DNA from 2 places in the Faecalibacillus sp. TM498 genome. Region 2 is predicted to be linked to the other one. Evidence: predicted binding sites of a transcription regulator. Region 2 holds the regulator's gene; the other holds the start of a gene.
The links. Region 2 encodes HrcA, which represses chaperone genes, less so after heat shock. Its sites were predicted from a motif close to TTTTAGCACTNNNNNNNNNNNAGTGCTAAAA; they were not measured.
Positions count from the first base shown of each region.

Region 1: the regulator HrcA is predicted to act here: its motif matches at 5,749-5,779, upstream of gltB (glutamate synthase large subunit).

Region 1 is NZ_JAJDKB010000044.1:4,780-14,672, reverse strand. It holds gene LJD32_RS11770 (hypothetical protein) at 1-548, shown strand, start outside; gene LJD32_RS11765 (alpha/beta hydrolase) at 535-1,440, shown strand; gene LJD32_RS11760 (glycoside hydrolase family 1 protein) at 1,452-2,900, shown strand; gene LJD32_RS11755 (threonine aldolase family protein) at 2,936-3,946, shown strand; gene LJD32_RS11750 (HU family DNA-binding protein) at 4,043-4,318, shown strand; gene LJD32_RS11745 (DUF4230 domain-containing protein) at 4,341-4,976, opposite strand; gene pduL (phosphate propanoyltransferase) at 5,078-5,650, opposite strand; gene gltB (glutamate synthase large subunit) at 5,921-9,893, shown strand, end outside.
Region 2 is NZ_JAJDKB010000026.1:10,449-20,341, forward strand. It holds gene dnaK (molecular chaperone DnaK) at 1-92, opposite strand, end outside; gene grpE (nucleotide exchange factor GrpE) at 111-668, opposite strand; gene hrcA (heat-inducible transcriptional repressor HrcA) at 671-1,699, opposite strand; gene LJD32_RS09055 (AAA family ATPase) at 1,840-3,483, opposite strand; gene hemW (radical SAM family heme chaperone HemW) at 3,535-4,623, opposite strand; gene LJD32_RS09065 (L-serine ammonia-lyase, iron-sulfur-dependent, subunit alpha) at 4,613-5,824, opposite strand; gene holA (DNA polymerase III subunit delta) at 5,833-6,783, opposite strand; gene LJD32_RS09075 (ComEC/Rec2 family competence protein) at 6,807-8,813, opposite strand; gene LJD32_RS09080 (ComEA family DNA-binding protein) at 8,804-9,262, opposite strand; gene ruvB (Holliday junction branch migration DNA helicase RuvB) at 9,255-9,893, opposite strand, start outside.

The DNA.
Region 1 (9,893 bases), on a different contig from region 2:
TCTTTGAGCGCTTATGTCAAATGCCAAGATTTACACTTTCAATTATAAAAGAATTTGGAAACCTTATTTTATTGAATAAAGAAGTTGCTGAAAGATTATTTAATCATTTTGAAAGATTAAATCCAGATCAGTTAGAAAATAATATTGTTATTTCATATCTCAAATCACTTTATCAAAATAATCATGAACAATATATTGATGCATGTGAAGATATTCTACGTTTTGTAATGAATGATGTGTTGACTTTTGCTAATCATGATTTACAAAAAGAAATAGGAAATAGAATTTTAGAAATAGAAGGATATGATTTACTTATCGATTTATTTTCAAAAGATTATAATACATTCTTATTTGTATGTTTTCCAATTTCAACATTTCCACCAGAATATAAAGAAATTATGCGTTTGGAATTAGAAAAAGCAATTCGTTTCTATGCAGCAAGGATGAATCATGATGAATATCGTCTTACTTCATTTGAACAGGTAGCTAATATTAATAGATTATTAATGGAAGAATATAAGGAGGAATATTCAAATGGTAAAGAATAATAAAACAGCAATTAAAGGATTATTAGTTTTAGGAGGTGTTTCTACTGCAGCAGCATCTGTTTACACATTATCCAAAAAATATGCAAAAAAATTATTATACAGACATCATAAACAAGAAGATAGACCAAGTATTTTAGAAACAAAATTCAATAGTCAAAATATTTATATAAAAAATGATCAAGATATTCAATTAAGAGGAATTTTGATTCCTAAAGAAAACCCTCAAATGACAGTTTTAATTTCACATCCATTTGGTTTACAGGCAAAAGATATGCAATTATATGTTCCATATTTTGAAGACCATTTGCCAGAAGCACAAATCTTATTAATAGATGCTTGTGCACATGGACAAAGTGATGGTTATATTAGAGGATTTGGAATCAAGGATGTCAATGATTTAGTATGTTGGAATAAGTACCTATTAGAAACTTATGGGAAAGATCATAAAATATTAATGTATGGTAAAGAACAAGGAGCAAATACAATTTTAAATGCTTCAGGTAGACATGTTTTAAAAAATGTTGAAGCTATTATTTCAGATGGGGCTTATACGTCACCATATGATATTATTGGATATCGTTTAGAAGCAGATTATAAGATTTCAAAATATCCAGCAATTTCAATTATTGCACGCCATATTAAAAAAGCTGTGCATATTGATTTAAAAGAAAATACAACAAAATATGTTAGACACAATGATATACCTACATTGTATTTTCATGCAAAAGATGACGATTTTGTACCATTAAAGATGGTTTATCCGCTATATAATAAAAATAGAGGAGAAAAAGTATTGTTTGTCTTAAAAGATGAAAAATACTTATATGAACTTGTTGAAAACGATGACTTTAAACAAACATTAAGTCAGTTTATCAAAAAATATATGAAATAAGGAGAAAAAGAATGTATTTTAAAGAAACAAAAGGATTTCCTAAAGATTTTCTTTGGGGAAGTGCATCTGCTGCTTATCAAGTAGAAGGTGGCTGGGATGCAGATGGTAAAGGTGTTTCCAACTGGGACAAATTTGTAAGAATTCCAGGAAAGACTTTTAAAGCAACAACAGGTGATAAGGCCGTTGATCATTATCATCGTTACAAAGAAGATGTCAAGTTGATGGCAGAAATGGGATTGAAAACATATCGTTTTTCAATTGCTTGGACACGTATTTATCCAAATGGAAATGGTGAAGTCAATGAAAAAGGTTTAGAATTTTATGACAATCTTATCAATGAATTATTAAAATATGGAATTGAACCTATGGTTACAGTTTATCACTGGGATATGCCACAAGCTTTAGAAGACCAATATCATGGTTGGGAAAGCAGAAAAATTGTTGATGATTATGTAAATTATGCCACAACATTATTTAAAAGATATGGAGATCGTGTAAAATATTGGATTACAATGAATGAACAAAATATCTTTACAGGACATGGATGGTTAGAAGGAATGCATCCACCAGGAAAAGTAGATGATATGAAAACATTCTATCAAGTCAATCATCATGCCAATATTGCACATGCTAAAAGTGTTATAGCTTTAAAGGAACTTCATCCAGAAGCAAAAGTAGGGGCTTCATTTGCTTATAGTCCAAGTTATGCTTATGATCGTAAACCTGAAAATGCAATGGCTAAAGCGGACTATGATGATTTACAAAATTATTATTGGATGGATGCTTATGCTTATGGACGTTATCCACGTGCTGCTATTCAATATTTAAAATCATTAGGATGTGCTCCTATCTTCGAAGAAGGTGATGAAGCATTAATGAAAAAAGCAGCTTCACTTATTGATTTCATGGGTGTGAACTATTATCAAACATGTGTTGTTGAATATAATGATATTAATGGTGTTGGTAGTGATCATACAATAAATAACACTGGTAAAAAAGGTACCGCTAAAGTTCAAGGTGTACCTGGTCTTTATAAAAAACCACAAAATGAGTTTTTACCAACAACAGATTGGGATTGGACAATTGATCCAATGGGAATTAGAATGTGTTGTCGTGAAATTACTTCGCGTTATGATTTACCAATCGTTATTTCCGAAAATGGTTTAGGTGCATTTGATAAATTAGAAGACGGACAAATTCATGATCCATATCGTATTGATTATTTAAAACGTCATATCGAAGAACTTAAAAAAGCATGTGATGATGGTTGTCGTGTTCTTGCTTATTGTACATGGTCTTATACTGATTTATTAAGCTGGCTAAACGGATATCAAAAACGTTATGGTTTTGTTTATATTGATCGTGAAGAAGATGAAAATTCAGGTACTTTAAATAGATACAAAAAAGATTCATATTATTGGTATAAAAAAGTAATTGAAACAAATGGAGAAGAATTATAGGAAACAATGTTTCCTATTTTCTTTAGGAGGTTAAGGTGTATAACTTTGCAAGTGATTATTTAGAAGGAGCTCATCCCCAAGTGATGGAAGCTTTAAATAAGACAAATTTTATTCAAACAGTAGGATATGGGGAAGATCAATATTGTCAAAAAGCTAAAGATAAAATAAAAGCAATATTAGAAAATGAAAATGTAGATATTCATTTTTTAGTAGGTGGTACACAGACAAATATGATTATGATTTCTTCAGCATTAAAAGATTATCAAGCTGTTATTGCTGTTGATAGTGGACATATCAATGTTCATGAAACAGGAGCTGTTGAATTTACCGGGCATAAGATTTTAACAAAGCCACATCAAGATGGAAAGATGATTCCTGAAATGATTGATGAAATCATGCGTGAACATCCTGATGAACATATGGTGCAACCTAAAATGGTATATATTTCACAAACAACAGAATATGGTACGTACTATACTTTAGAAGAATTAAAAGACATTTATGAATGCTGTCAACAAAATAATTTATATTTATTTATAGATGGAGCAAGACTTGGAAGTGCACTTGTCTTGAAAGATGCACCAACTTTACAAGAGATGGCGCTTTATAGTGATGTTTTCTATATTGGTGGTACAAAAATGGGAGCCTTATTTGGTGAATGTTTAGTTATTATTAATGATGAATTAAAAACCGATTTTAGATATCATATTAAACAAAAAGGTGCCATGCTTGCTAAAGGAAGATTATTAGGAGTTCAATTTAATGCTTTATTTGAAAATGATTTATATCTAGAAATAGGAAAACATGAAAATGAATGTGCTGATATATTAAGAAAAGGATTCAAAGATAAAGGCTATAAGATGTATATTGAAAGTCCTTCTAATCAAATATTTCCAATCGTTGATCAACAAACGTTGGAAAAAATAAATAAAAACTATATAACAACGTATATGTTTAAAATAGATGACCAACATACATGTATACGTCTAGTTACATCATGGGCAACGTCCAAAGAAATATGTGAACAATTTATAGAAGAATTATAATTGATTACATACTATTTTATTGTAAATAAATAGATAACGTAGTAGAATATGACTAGGATTTATTATCCTAAATTTCGAGAAATGGAGATAATAAAAATGAATAAAACTGAATTAGTAGAAGCTATTGCTTCAAGCACTGAATTAACAAAAACTGATGTAGATAAAGTAGTAACTGCTTTAGTTGAAGTTGTTACTGATGCTTTAGCTAAAGGAGATAAAGTTTCTTTAAAAGGTTTTGGTAATTTTGAAGTTCGTACTCGTAGTGAAAGAACAGGTAGAAACCCAAGAACTGGTGAAACAATGACAATTGCTGCAAGTAAAGCACCTGCATTTAAAGCAAGTTCTGCATTAAAAAAAGCTGTTAATAAATAATAATAGAAAACCGATGAGTTTGTTACTCATCGGTTTTTGCATCTTCAATTGTAATATTTAATTTATAATGATCTTTAATTTCTGGAATAGCCTGTAGATATGTGGTTAAGGTTTGTTCAGCTTTTGTTTTAGACTTTTCTAAAATACCATTAGAAATAGCTTCTTTTTCATTTTTTTTCTTTTCTTTAGTTGCAAAAGATTTATAATCGTTAATACTTATCTGATTAAAAATATTTGATGATTCATCATATACTTCAATAGATTTTTCATCAATTTCATGACTTAAAATTTTTGCTGCAGGTAAAGTAATATTTAATTGATCATTATCAATACTTATTTTAGCCTGTTTTAAATCAATCCCTGCTTTAATAGATCCATTATATGTAATAATAAAAGTTTTTTGTGTTAAAGGAATTTTCCAACCATTAAAAGATAATTTATTAGAAAATTTTCCTACCTTACTATAATCATATGAATAAAGTGCAAGCTCATTAATTTCAGTTAATTGATTTTTAATGGTTGTTGAAGTAATTTTATCATTGTTACTACCACTTGCATAATGAACACCTGCAAAAAAGATTGCAATAACTAAAACGATAATTGCTATAACACCACCAATAGCCTTTTTTGACTTTCCAAGAGTATCTAATATTTTCATGTCATCACCCACGAAGATTATATCATAATTTGTCGAAGTAAGATATTATAGGTATAAAAAAAGAATGATTTTAGAAATTATATCTAAAACCATTCTTTTTCTTATTTAATGATTTTACCGTAAACTTCTCTACCACAAGCTGCTGCATTACTTTCATCAGTATCAATATGCATAGCTGTTGCATATGAAGCGCTTACACGACAAACAACATCACCAAAGATCAAAGAACGTCCATCTGTATTAATTTCAACTTTAACGATTTCTTTATCTTTTACTCCAAATTTTTCAGCATCTTCAGGTGTTAAGTGAATATGTCTTTTTGCAGCAATCACGCCACAAGGAATTTCAACTTCTCCTGCAGGACCAACTAATTTACATCCAGCAGTTCCTTCGATATCTCCTGATTCTCTAATTAATGCTTGAACACCAATGCTTCTAGCGTCAGTTAAAGAAATTTCTACTTGAGTTTCTTTTCTTGTAGGTCCTAAAACAGACATATTTAATTCTCCTTTAGGTCCAATTACTTTTACTCTTTCAACACAAGCGAATTGACCAGGTTGAGATAAATCTTTTTTATTTGTTAATTGATGACCTTCACCAAATAAAGTTGCTAAATCTTTATCACTTAAGTGAATATGTCTAGCAGAAGTTTCGACAATAAACATACCTTCCATATTTTTCTCCTCTTTCCATATATTAATACTACATTTATTCTACTCTTTTTATCATTTAATGCCAATAAATAAAAAAAAAATAAAAAAATTTTTTCTCACTTTTGTAATAAATTTATTAATTTGCTAAAAAAAGATTATCAAATCATTGATAAAACATTAAAAAATGTATACAATCTAGCTATTTTTTAGGAAAATCATAAAAAAAACGCTAATCTTTACACATATTACTAAATGTGCTATTCTAACTGTACAAAAAAAGGAGGAACCTTTATGAACAAAGAAAATGTAGGTTTATATGATCAGTCATTTGAACATGATAACTGCGGAATAGGGGCCGTTGTTAATATCAAAGGATTAAAAACTTATAAAACAGTAGATGATGCTTTAAAAATCGTTGAACAATTAGAACATCGTGCTGGAAAGGATGCAGCAGGGGAAACTGGAGATGGTGTAGGAATCTTAACACAAATACCAGATGAATATTTTCAAAAGATTATTAAAGATTTTACATTACCTCAAAAAGGACATTATGGAGTTGGAATGTTCTTTATGCCTCAAGATGAAAAAGTACGTTTACGTGTCAAAAAAATGTTTGAAACAGTTGTTAAAAAAGAAGGATTAGAATTTTTAGGTTGGCGTGCTGTACCAACTGTACCTAGTGTTTTAGGGAAAAAAGCATTAGATGCCATGCCATATATTGTCCAAGCATTTATTAAAAAACCTCATGGCGTAAATTGTGGTTTAGATTTTGATAGAAAATTATATCAAGTGAGAAGAATTTTTGAACAAAGTCAATTTGAAGATACTTATGTATGTTCACTTTCAAGTCGTACAATTGTTTATAAAGGAATGTTCTTAGTACAACAACTTCGATTATTCTTTAAAGATTTACAAGATAAAAGTTATAAAAGTGCCATTGCTTTAGTTCATTCACGTTTTTCAACAAATACAATGCCATCATGGAAAAGAGCCCATCCTAATAGATTTATTGTTCACAATGGTGAAATCAATACAATTAAAGGGAATGCAAATAACATGCTCTGTCGAGAAGAAAACATGCAAACAGATGTTGTGGATACTTCAAAAGTATATCCTGTTGTTGATGTCAATGGTTCCGATTCAGCTATGTTAGATAATACATTGGAATTTTTAGTAATGTCAGGTATGGAACTTCCAAGAGCTGTCATGATGTGTATTCCAGAACCTTATGAAAATGATAAAAGCATGTCACAAGCAAAAAAAGATTTCTATGAATATAATGCTACACTTATGGAACCTTGGGATGGACCAGCTTCTATCTTATTTAGTGATGGAGATATCATGGGGGCTATCTTAGATAGAAATGGTTTAAGACCATCACGTTATTACATTACAAAAGATCATTATTTAGTATTATCTTCAGAAGTAGGATCATTAGATATTCCAGCTAAAGATATTGTTTTAAAAGAAAGACTAAGACCTGGAAAAATGTTATTAGTTGATACTGTTAAAGGTGAACTTATTGAAGATGATGTTTTAAAGGAAACGTATGCAACAAAACAACCTTATGGAGAATGGTTGGAAAGCAATTTAATTAATTTAAAAGATATGAGAATTCCTAGTATTAGAGTAGAAAGATACGAAGGAGAAGAATTAACTAAATTACAAAAGATTCATGGTTATAGTTACGAAGATACAAACTATATTAAAAACTTAGCTTTAACTGGTAATGAAAATATTGTAGCAATGGGAAATGATACACCAATTGCAGCTTTATCAACAAAACATCCACCATTATTTAATTACTTTAAACAATTGTTTGCACAAGTAACCAATCCACCAATCGATGCGATTCGTGAAGAAATCATTACTTCAACAAGTATTTGTATTGGTCGAGATGGAAATATGTTGGAAGATAAACCAGAAAACTGTCATTTATTAAAAATCAATCACCCTATTTTAAGTAATACAGATATTTTAAAAATCAAAAACTTGAAAAAAGAAGGCTTTAAAGTAGGTGAAGTTAATATTACATATATTAAAAATACTTCATTAGAAAAAGCAATTGATCGTGTTTTTGTAGAAGTAGATAAACGTTATCATGAAGGATGTAATATTGTTATTTTATCAGATAGGGCAGTAGATGATAACCATTTACCAATTCCTTCATTATTAGCTGTTGGAGCTGTTAACTCTTATTTAGTAAGAACAAAAAAACGTAACAGTTTAGCTTTAATTCTTGAATCAGCTGAACCAAGAGAAGTACATCATTATGCGACATTACTTGGATATGGTGTTTCAGCTATCAATGGGTATTTAGCACAAGATACAATCTTTGATTTAATTGATCAAGGTTTATTAGATAAAGATTATTATGCAGCCGTTGATGATTATAATAGTGGTATTTTACATGGTATTGTTAAAATTGCTTCTAAAATGGGAATTAGTACAATTCAATCTTATCGTGGATCACAAAACTTTGAAGCAATCGGTTTATCAAGTGATTTAGTGAATAAATATTTTTCTAAAACAGTAAGTCGTATTGAAGGAAAAACAATTAAAGATATTGAAAAAGATGTTGAATATAGACATGATCAAGTATATGATCCACTTGGATTAGATGTAGACATTTCATTAAACAGCGCCGGTGATCATAAAGAAAGATCAGGAAAAGAAGAACATTTATATAATCCAGCAACGATTCATAAATTACAACAAGCAACACGTTTAGGTGACTATCAATTATTTAAAGAATATTCAAAAATGATTGATGAAGAAGGAGCACATTTAAACTTAAGAGGTTTAATGCAATTTAAAAAGACAAAATCAATTCCAATTGAAGAAGTTGAACCTGTGGAATCAATTGTTAGAAGATTTAAAACAGGTGCGATGTCTTATGGATCAATTTCAAAAGAAGCACATGAAACAATGGCGATTGCAATGAATAGATTACATGGTAAGTCTAACAGTGGTGAAGGTGGAGAAGATCCAGAAAGATTTGAAACACTTCCTAATGGTGATAGTAAATGTTCAGCTATTAAACAAGTTGCCTCAGGACGTTTTGGAGTAACAAGTGAATACTTATGTAGTGCCAATGAAATTCAAATTAAAATGGCACAAGGAGCAAAACCAGGAGAAGGTGGACACTTACCAGGTGGTAAAGTTTATCCATGGATTGCTAAAACAAGACACTCTACACCAGGGGTTAGCTTAATTTCACCACCACCACATCATGATATTTATTCAATTGAAGACCTAGCACAATTGATTTATGACTTAAAGAACGCTAATAAAGAAGCACGTATTTCAGTTAAACTTGTTTCAGAAGCTGGTGTTGGAACAGTTGCTGCCGGTGTTGCTAAAGCAGGTGCAGGTGTTATCCTTATTTCAGGATATGATGGAGGAACAGGGGCTGCTCCTAAAAACTCAGTTTATAATGCAGGTCTTCCATGGGAATTAGGTTTAGCAGAAGCTCATCAAACATTGATCATGAATGATTTAAGAAGCCGTGTTGTTATTGAAACAGATGGTAAACTCATGACAGGTAGAGATCTTGCAATTGCTACTTTACTTGGAGCAGAAGAATTTGGTTTTGCGACAGCACCACTTGTAACAATGGGATGCGTTATGATGAGAGTATGTAACTTAGATACATGTCCAGTAGGGGTTGCTACACAAAATCCTATTTTAAGAAAACGTTTTAAAGGTAAACCTGAATATGTTGAAAACTTTATGCGTTTCATTGCTCAAGAATTAAGAGAATATATGGCTCAGCTTGGATTCAAAACAGTTGATGAAATGGTTGGTCGTAGTGATTTATTAGAACCTAAGGATGATGTTAAAAATATTGATTTATCAAAAATCTTAAATAATCCATTTACTTCTAGTAAACATAGTCATCATGAAAAGAATAATGAATATGATTTCAAATTAAATGAAGTCAAAGATACAACAGTTCTTTATAAACAATTTAAAGAAGCTTTAGATAAACATCAAGGTAAAGAAATTGATGTCCATGTTACAAATATCGATCGTTCATTTGGAACACTCTTTGGATCAGAAATTACGAAGAAATATGGAACATCATTAGAAGAAGATACTTTCAAAGTTAACTGCTATGGAGCAGGTGGTCAATCATTTGGTGCTTTCATTCCTCAAGGTTTAACATTACATCTTTATGGAGATAGTAATGACTACTTTGGAAAAGGCTTATCAGGTGGTAAATTAATTGTGGTACCACCAAAAGATTCAACAATTAAACCAG
Region 2 (9,893 bases):
TCTGGGTTTGCAATTACTTTTACTTCATTGTTTTCTAACACACTTACACATGAGTTTGTAGTTCCTAAGTCAATACCAATAATTTTTGCCATAATATAAATCCTCCTATTTTATTCACTTACTTTTACTAAAGATGCACGAATAACGCGATCTTTTAACATATAACCTTTTTGTAACTCTTCAACAACCATACCAGGTTTAAAGTTTTCATCACTTACAGTCATTACTGCTTGATGGAAGTTAGGATCAAATTCTTTACCTTCAGCTTCAATCACTTTAACCCCTTGGTTTTCTAATAATGTCATGATTTGTTTATAAATCATTTCATATCCTTTTAAGAAGTTTGCCACTTCTTCACTTGGATTTTCAATTGCTAATGATCTTTCAAAGTTATCAACGATTGGTAACATTTGTTCAATAAAACCTTGCATCATGAACTTTAAGTTATTTGCATGTTCATTTTGCATACGTCTTTTAATGTTTTCCATATCCGCAAACACTTTATAATAATCATTTTTCCATTTATCAACTTCACCTTGAAGAATTTTAATTTGATCTTCTTGATCAACTTTTTCTTCTTCAACAACTTCAGCCTCAGCTTCTTTGTTTTCTTCAACTTCTTCAGTTACTTCTTTTTCAACTTTAGTTTCCTCAGCCAATTTGTTCACCTCTATTTCTCATCTTGTTTATCTTCTAAACAAGCCTTTTCAATATTTTCAGATATATACTCTACTAATGCCACTACTTTTTCATAAGGCATTCTTGTTGGACCAATTACCGAAATAGAACCTTTTGATGTTTCCCCTGTTTTAAATGAAGCAGAGATTACTGAAACATCATTCATTTTTCCTAGAGGTGTTTCATTTCCAATATTGATTTGAATACCATCCTCACTCGATAATGGTAGAGTTTTCCACACTTTTGAATTTTCAAAAGCACTTACAAGTCTTCTTAATTTATCCACATCATTAAATTCTGGTTGATAGAGAATATTTTCTTTTCCAGAAAAATAAACACTATTTGAAGCAAATTTAACGAACGCTTCCAAAAACGCATTAAATAATTCTTCATGTTGCTTCACTTGCGTTGTAAGAATTGGTCGAACATCTCGTTCTAAACGAAATGCCACTTCACTGATAGGTGTTCCTATCAATAATTCATTCATCACATTAACACAACTTAATAAATCTTCCATTTCTACATCACTTGAAAATTGGAAAACTTTATTTTCAACATGACCTTGACTTGTAATGATAATTGCTGTTACACGTCCATCATCCAAAGGAACAACAGAGATGCGTTGCAACATATCATCTGAAGCATTTCCTAATGCAACACTTGTAAGATGAGTTAATTCACTCAACATGTTACAACTTTCATGCACCATCTCATTTAAATTTCGACGATGCTTATTAATAATTGTAGCAACTTGATTTTTTGTTCCTTCATCCAAATCAACTTTTCCTAAATTATGAACATAGAAACGATAGCCTTCTTTAGAAGGTACTCTTCCAGAAGAAATATGTGTTTTTTCTAGATAACCATAATTTTCTAGAAAATTCATTTCATTACGAATCGTTGCACTTGAATAAGGAAGTTGATATTTTACCATCAATGCCTTGGATCCAACCGGTTCAGCATTTTCAATAAACTCTTCAACTATACATTTAAATATCAGCATTTGTCTTGCTGTTAACATCAAGTTCACCACCTTTAGCACTCCTATTTCTCTTGTGCTAAATACATTATACATTTTATTTTAGCACTGTCAATAACTTGGTGCTAAAAAATCAAAAAAAATCGTAAAATAAAGAACCTCTGTCTACTTAACAGAGGCCCTTAACTTTCAACCCATTTAATACTTACATCTTTACCATGATGGGCAAGTCCAATATAAATGACTTTTCCTTTTAATCCATAATCATATTTATTATCCTTGATTTGTTGAATAGCTTTATTAGATAATTCATCTAATGCTTTTTCAAGATCTTTTTTATCTTCTTTTAGATATTTGAATTCTAAGACGAATGATGTTTTCTTTTCATCTTTGGCTTTTAAGATGAGATCATCTCTTCCTTTTCCTACTTCTCTATTAGAAATGATCTCATAATCTTTATTTAAACATAAACACATTCCTAGCATCATCATATGATAACTGTTTTCTTTCTGTAAATCATGATAACTTGGTACCATTAAGATTTCTTGATAGCTTTCTAAAAAAGTTTCCTGATCTTCTTTGGCTAGACTTTCAGTTACTGTATCTAATGTTCCACTGCTTAATCCTAATTGATATTCTGTCAGTTTTATAAATTCCTGTTTGACTTCTTTATTTGGTATTTCGATACAATATTTACCTTTTAAAAGATCTATTTCTTTAGTAACCGTTAAATATCCTGCATTGACAAACAAGCCCCATAAAGTTGAATTATCCGCTTCTTCAAAGAAACTTGTCTGCATTGAAACATAGGTATCTAACTTACCATCTTTAATGAGTTTATCATATTGATTTTTAAATGTATAGTTTGCTTGTTTCAAAGCTGTCTTGATCATACTGTTGGCACTAGTATTGACCCAATAAGATGTCAATTCTTTTGTATCAACATAATTTAATAATGACCATGGATTATAGATATCTCGATTGCCTATATGATAGCCATCATACATCTCTTTGACTTTATTATTTAATTCTAATCCATAGTATTCTAGTAATTCTTTTGTTTCATCACTGTCAAAGCCAAAATAAGCAGCATAACGTTGATCCGTTACATCACAAACAACAAGATTATTTAAATCACTGAAGATATTTTCTTTAGCTACTCTTTGAATACCTGTAATAAAGGCATACTTTAAACTGTTCGATGTTTTAAGAGAATTATGAAGCAAACCTGATAATCCTCCTCTTACTTCTTCATAGAACCCTTTTGTATGTGCTTCTATAAAAGGTGTATCATATTCATCAATAAAGACCATGACTTCCTTATGATAGTAATCTTGTAATTTATCCATTAAAAAAGCTATCGCATCATTTATTCCTACAAGACTTCCATCTTCTGTTTGTGTTAATATTTTTAATAGGGATTGATATATTGGTAAATCAAACTCATCTAAACCTTTAAAGATATATTTATATTTTTTCCATTGCTTTAATATTTGTATCTTTATTGTGGAAACAACCGCTACTTTATCTCTTTTTGCATCCGCAAAAGAGATAAAGATCGTTGGATATTGATTTATTTCACTTACATAAGGTGTATCCATGATTTTAGTACCTTTAAAGATTTCTTTAGAATCTTTCGTGATATCAAAGAATTCTGACATCATTGACATATTAATTGTTTTTCCAAATCTTCTAGGTCTTGTAACAAGTGTTACTTCTGATCCTCTTTCTAGAAAATCTTTAATCATTAATGTTTTATCAACAGAATAATAATTTTCTTGTTTCAATTCTCGATAATCATATACCCCTGTTGGTATTGCCTTCATGTTCATCACCTCTTTGTTTTATTATAAACCATTTATTATCCGTATACCGCTTTACATAAAATCAATTAATATATCATTTAAAACATACTGACCTTCTTGAGTTGCTTTTAAATAATCATTTTCAATCATCAATCTACCCTTTTCTATATTTCTAGTAATCGCTTCTTTATATAGAATACGGGCATCTTCTTGATATCTTTCTTTAAATTTATTTAAATCTAGCCCTTCTTTTAAACGAAGTGACATCATTATTTGATTAAACATTGTTTCTTCTTTTGTTTCATCAATTGTTGTTGTTTTAAAATCACCATTTAAATATTTAGTAAGTGATCGACTATGTTCTATAATTTGTCCATCAATTTTGCTACAAGCACCTAATCCTATTCCATAATAATTATTATAGTACCAATACATAAGATTATGTTTCGATTGATATCCTTGTTTAGCATAATTAGAAATTTCATATTTTTCAAAACCTATTTTTTCTAATTCTTGATCAATGAATAATGTTAATTGATATTCGTTTTCTTCATCTAAAGGTTGATAATTTTTATATTTTAAAATCGTTCCTTCTTCTAAAATCAAAGAATAATAAGAAACATGTTGCAAATCTAAAGATTTTAAAACTTCTATATCCTTTTGAATATCTTCTTTTGTTTGTTTTGGTAAACCATACATCAAATCAATTGAGATATTATCAAAACCTATTTCTTTAGCATATTTAATAATATTTTTTACTTGGATTGTATTATGATGACGCTCTATTTCTTTTAATAAATGATTTTGAAACGTTTGTACACCAATACTTAAACGATTAATACCACCTTTTTTTAAAATCTTTAACTTATAATAATCCATTGACTCTGGATTAACTTCCATACAATATTCTTCCACTTCTAAACTATAGGGTTTTAACATTGACATTAATTTTTCTAATTGTTCATCATTTAAAGCACTAGGGGTTCCCCCTCCAATATAAATCGTTTTTAAATGATGTTGCTCTATTTGTGATAATTCTTCATTTAATCTTTGTAAATAGAGATCACTTTGTTTTTGATCATAATAGACCTTGCAAAAATCACAATAACTACAAATAGATTCACAAAAAGGAATGTGTACATATAAACTTCTAGTCTCCATCTTTTAAACCAAATTCCTTTGCTAGTCCACCTAAAGAAGTTTCCTTATAAGCACTATTTAAATCTTTTCCAGTTTCTTTCATAACATTCACAATTGAATCAAATGAAACTTTGTTCTTTCTTAAATAACCTAATTGTTTAGCATAACTTGCTGCATCGATTGCACGTAAAGCACCAAAACCATTTCTTTCAATACAAGGAATTTGAACATAGCCACCAACCGGATCACATGTTAGTCCTAAATTATGTTCAAGCCCCATCTCTGCAGCATATTCAATTAAAGAATTATTAAGTTCTAAAATCCAACCATAGGCTGCTGCAGCCATTGCACAAGCACTGCCAACTTCTGCTTGACATCCGCCATCAGCCCCTGAAATTGTCGCATTATGTTTAATGACATTTCCAAATAAACCAGCAACCGCTAAAGCTTTGATCAATTCTTTACGGGGAATTTCTAATTGTTTATAACAATAAAATAAAACGGCTGGTAAAATTCCACTTGCTCCACATGTTGGCGCAGTAACAATTTTATTACCACAGGCATTTTCCTCAGAAACAGCATAAGCATAGCTTGAAACAAGCAATCTTTCTCGATCACTTTCTCTTCGCGTATTGATTGCTTGTTGATACATACTTTTAGCAACTCTTTTTAGTTGTAACCTTCCAGGAATCACTCCTTCATGATGTAAGCCATTTTGTACACAGGTAAACATACTATCTAACACTTCAAATAAGTAGGCCTTAAAATGTTCATCTTCATAATTTAAAACATAATCATAGAAGGATATACCATTGTCTTCAATATATTGAATAATTTCTTTAAGATTTTTATGAGGATAGATTTGTTTTGTTTGTTGCAACTTACTTCCTTCATATTCAACAGTTCCTCCACCTATAGAATAAGCAGTAATTGTATCAAGAATTTTTTCATCTTGGTACACGTAAAATTTCATGCCATTTGGATGATAAGGTAAACGATCACTTTTAAAACGAACAATCGTTTGCTTGCCCAATGTTTGTTTAATAATATAATCTGTTAAATGACCTTTTCCAGTTAAGGCAAGCGACCCATATAATTCAACTTCGAAACGTGAAGCATTTGGATACTGTTCTTTTATTTTAGAAGCTGCTCTTTGAGGACCCATTGTATGTGAAGAGGATGGTCCAAATCCTATCTTAAACAATTCTCTTAATGATTCCATAATTTCTCCTATATTCTTAACATAAATAATTCTAAGCCTAATTTTTTATCTATTTGTCCCGTCTTAATTTTAACATCCAATAAAGATAATTCATTTAAACATCTAAGTAGTTCATCTATTTGAAAAAATTGGCCTTCTTTTCTTACATATTTTAAGCGAAAAGGATTAACTGCCAACATTTTAGCAATTTCTTGATCAGTATACCCTTTTCTATCTAATAATTTTACTTGATAAATCAAACGCATAGAATTAGCTACCAAAACAATCAATTTAACTGGTTCTTCATTAATTGTCATTAAATCTTTATAAATAGACATCATCTTGTGTTTATCTTTACTTAAAATAGCTGTTGTTAAATCAAAAACATTTTCATCTAAGGGACGATTGACAAGTTCTTCAACACAATGAATATCAATATGCTGTGTATATAAACAAAGCTTTTCTACTTCACTAGCAATATCCATTAAATTTGTTCCTTTTCTACTTAAAAGTAACTCTAAAGCATCATCATCAATAGTACAATTTCTTTTTTTAACAGCCTGTCTTGCTGTATCAGAAACTTTATAATAATTTAAAGGATTGATTTCATAAAACTGTGCTTCTTTTCTTAACATCTTGACAACTTTTTTTCTTTCATCAAAATTCTTTTCATCATTAAAAATAACAAGATGCACTGTTTTATCTAAATAAGGTAAACATTGCATAAAATAATCTATATCATGATTATCTTTTTTTATTTTTTTGGTTGTTAGAAAATCTGCTTTTTTAATAACAACCATTTTTTCATCACTTAAAAAAGGAGGTGTCATTACATCTTCTAAAACAACTTTCATTCCCTCTTTAGAAACATCATAAACTGTATAATTCATCTGTTCTTGATTACAATGATGATCTTTTTTTAACTTATCTAAACGTTGATCCATCAGTAATCTCTCTGTTCCATATAATACATATAACATATCATCACCATAGCTATTATAAACTAAAAACCACTTGAAGTCATGACATAATTCTTACCTACATAATAAACAATCTTAACCATTCCTTGAAGATCACTGCGATAAATTTTCACCCCATATGCTTCTAATCTTTTTAATGTTAAATAAGATGGATGTCTATAACGATTATTCTTTCCTACAGAAATAAGCGCTACTTTAGGATCAATCATTTTAAACAAATCTTCACTTGAAGAACTGCTACTTCCATGATGTGCCACTTTTAAAACGTCGACATCTAAATGATGATATGTCTGATATAAATCACTTTCTACCTCTTTAGAAATATCACCTGTAAATAAATAATTTAAATGGTTGATAGTCACGTAAATAATAGAAGAGCGATCATTTGAATTTGTATAATATTTATCTAAAGCTAAATTTTTAAAAACTAAATCGCCAATTTTCTTTTTTTTAAAATCATAGAAAACATTTTTAACTTTAAAATGTTCTTTCAAAGACGCTAACGCTCCGCAATGATCATAGTCTTCATGTGAAATAAAAACGGCATCCAAATAAAAAACGCCCTGACTTTGTAAATAAGGAATCAACCGAGAAGTCGCAAGATCACTCTTTTGTAATCCCCCAGTATCAATCAATACATTTCCTCTGGCATAAGGCTGTTGAATAAAAAAACAATCCCCTTGGCCCACATCAATCATCACAACTTGTCCTTTCATGTTGTAATAAGGATAAAAATAAAAAGCAAGTAACACACTTAATAATAGACATACTTCTTGGGTTACTGTTCTATTGACATTCAATTTATAAATTCCTTTTAAATAAAGATAATAATAAACACCTATAAAAAATAAAGTCGGTTGACTAAAAGGCAATGTAAAAGAAAAATCATAAATAAAAGCAATCATTTTTAATAACAATTCATATTCTAAAGATAAAAAAGGTAAAACATATTTTCCAAGTAATAAATAATAAAGCATACTTTTATAAATCATTTCTATATAAGGCATTAGAAGAATACCTATCAAAAAAGAAAACACCGGTAAAACATGTTGAATAGAAATAATAATGGGAATTGAACCTAAAAATAAATAATATTTCCCTGCTTTTTGGTTTTGTAAAAGTAAAATAAAAAAATAAATCAAATAAGAAAAAATAAAAGATAAATTATAAATCAAATAAGGATTATACATTAACATACCAACTGTTAAAAAAGAAAAAATATCCAACTGATTTAACCATTTACCAAAAATCATTGGTAAAAAAAGCATTAGATACGCTCTTAAATAAGAAATATTATAAGGAATACTAAACATGTAAACCCCAATCAATATAAGAGATATACATTTTTGTCCTTTTTTTGAAAAAAAGAATTTTAAAAAATTCATCAACCATTTCTGTAAAATTGTAAGATGCATACCCGAAAGAGCAAATAAATGAACAATCGAGAGTTGCGTTAACTTTTGATAATATTCTTTCATCTGTTCATCTTTTGTTCCTAAAATAAATAAAGATAACAGACTTTTTACTTTGGAAGATGTCTTGATTCTTTTTTCTAAATAATGATATAGATGATCTTGATGTTGATTACTTTTTATTTTTTCAAGTTGTAAAGTATCAAAAATATTTAAACTATATAAATAATATTGATAATTAAACGCATAATCATTTTGTATTTGATGGAAGTTATAAGGTTTTCCTATCAAAGAAATATCATCAAACAACGAGATATTTTTAAATTCTCCATAAACCTTTACTTTATGATATCCCCTCTTGACAACAATACTTTGATCATCTTTACTTACGACCTTCCCTGAAATTTCATTTTGATTTAAAGGTTGTGGTAAATAAAAAAAGAGAAATAAGAGAAATGATAACAGTAAACTTACACTCAATAGTATTTTAAAATGTTTTAAATACATAAAAATAAAATAAAAAATAAGAAATACATATAAAATAGGATGTAACATTTTAGCTAAAACAACCACCAATAAAGGAAGTGCTAGATAAAAACCTTTTCCTTTTATAAACATAAATACTCCCTTAATCGAAGATATGTCTTTTCACCAATTCCTTGAATATTCATTAAATCTTCAATTGTTTGAAATGGTGTTTTTTGTCGATACTCATCGATCTTTATGGCTGTTTTTTCTCCTATTCCTTTTAATGTCATTAAATCATCAAGTGAAGCATGATTTAATGAAATCAGATTTTGACCATGAGGTAAATAAAGTTTACTTTCATTTGTAAGTTGATAATTTTCATTAAATTGATAATGGTTATCTGTTTGCAGTTTTGTTAAAACATCATTAATTGTTGGTTTTGTTTTAAAGGAGAGTTTTTGTTCAAACTCTCCTTCTACATAAATAATAATATTTTGTTTGGTTTGAATATTTTCAACAATAGCTGTTGGCTTTACATAACTATAAATGAGAGAAATAAAAAATAGGACAATAAGTCCTATCTTTTCAAAACTATTCATAATCTTGTTCAATATTTAAATGACGATAAGCCTCAGCTGTTGCTATACGTCCTCTTGGCGTTCTTTTAATCAAACCAATTTGTAATAAATAAGGTTCATTGACATCTTCTAAAGTTTGTGGTTCTTCCCCAATAGATGCAGCAATTGCTTCAAGTCCTACAGGTCCTCCTTTAAAACGATGAATGATTCCTAATAAATACTTATGATCAACATCATCTAATCCTAAATTGTCTACTTTTAATCTTTCTAATGCTTCAATTGTTCTATCTCTTGTAATTGTTGCATCGCCATAAAACTGTGAAAAGTCTCTAACTCTTCTAAATAATCTATTTGCAATACGTGGTGTCCCACGACTTCTTCTTGCAAGTTCCCTTTTAGCATCATCATCCATAACAATATTATACACACGACTTGTACGATCAATAATTTGAGTCAGTTCTTCTTCACTATAATATTCTAATTTTGAAACAATACCAAAACGGTCTCTTAATGGTGCTGATAAATCACCTGCTCTCGTTGTTGCCCCAACAAGGGTAAAAGGTGGTAAATCAATTCTTACCGATCTTGTAGATGCTTCTTTTCCGATAACAACATCAACACAAAAATCTTCCATCGCTGGATATAAAATTTC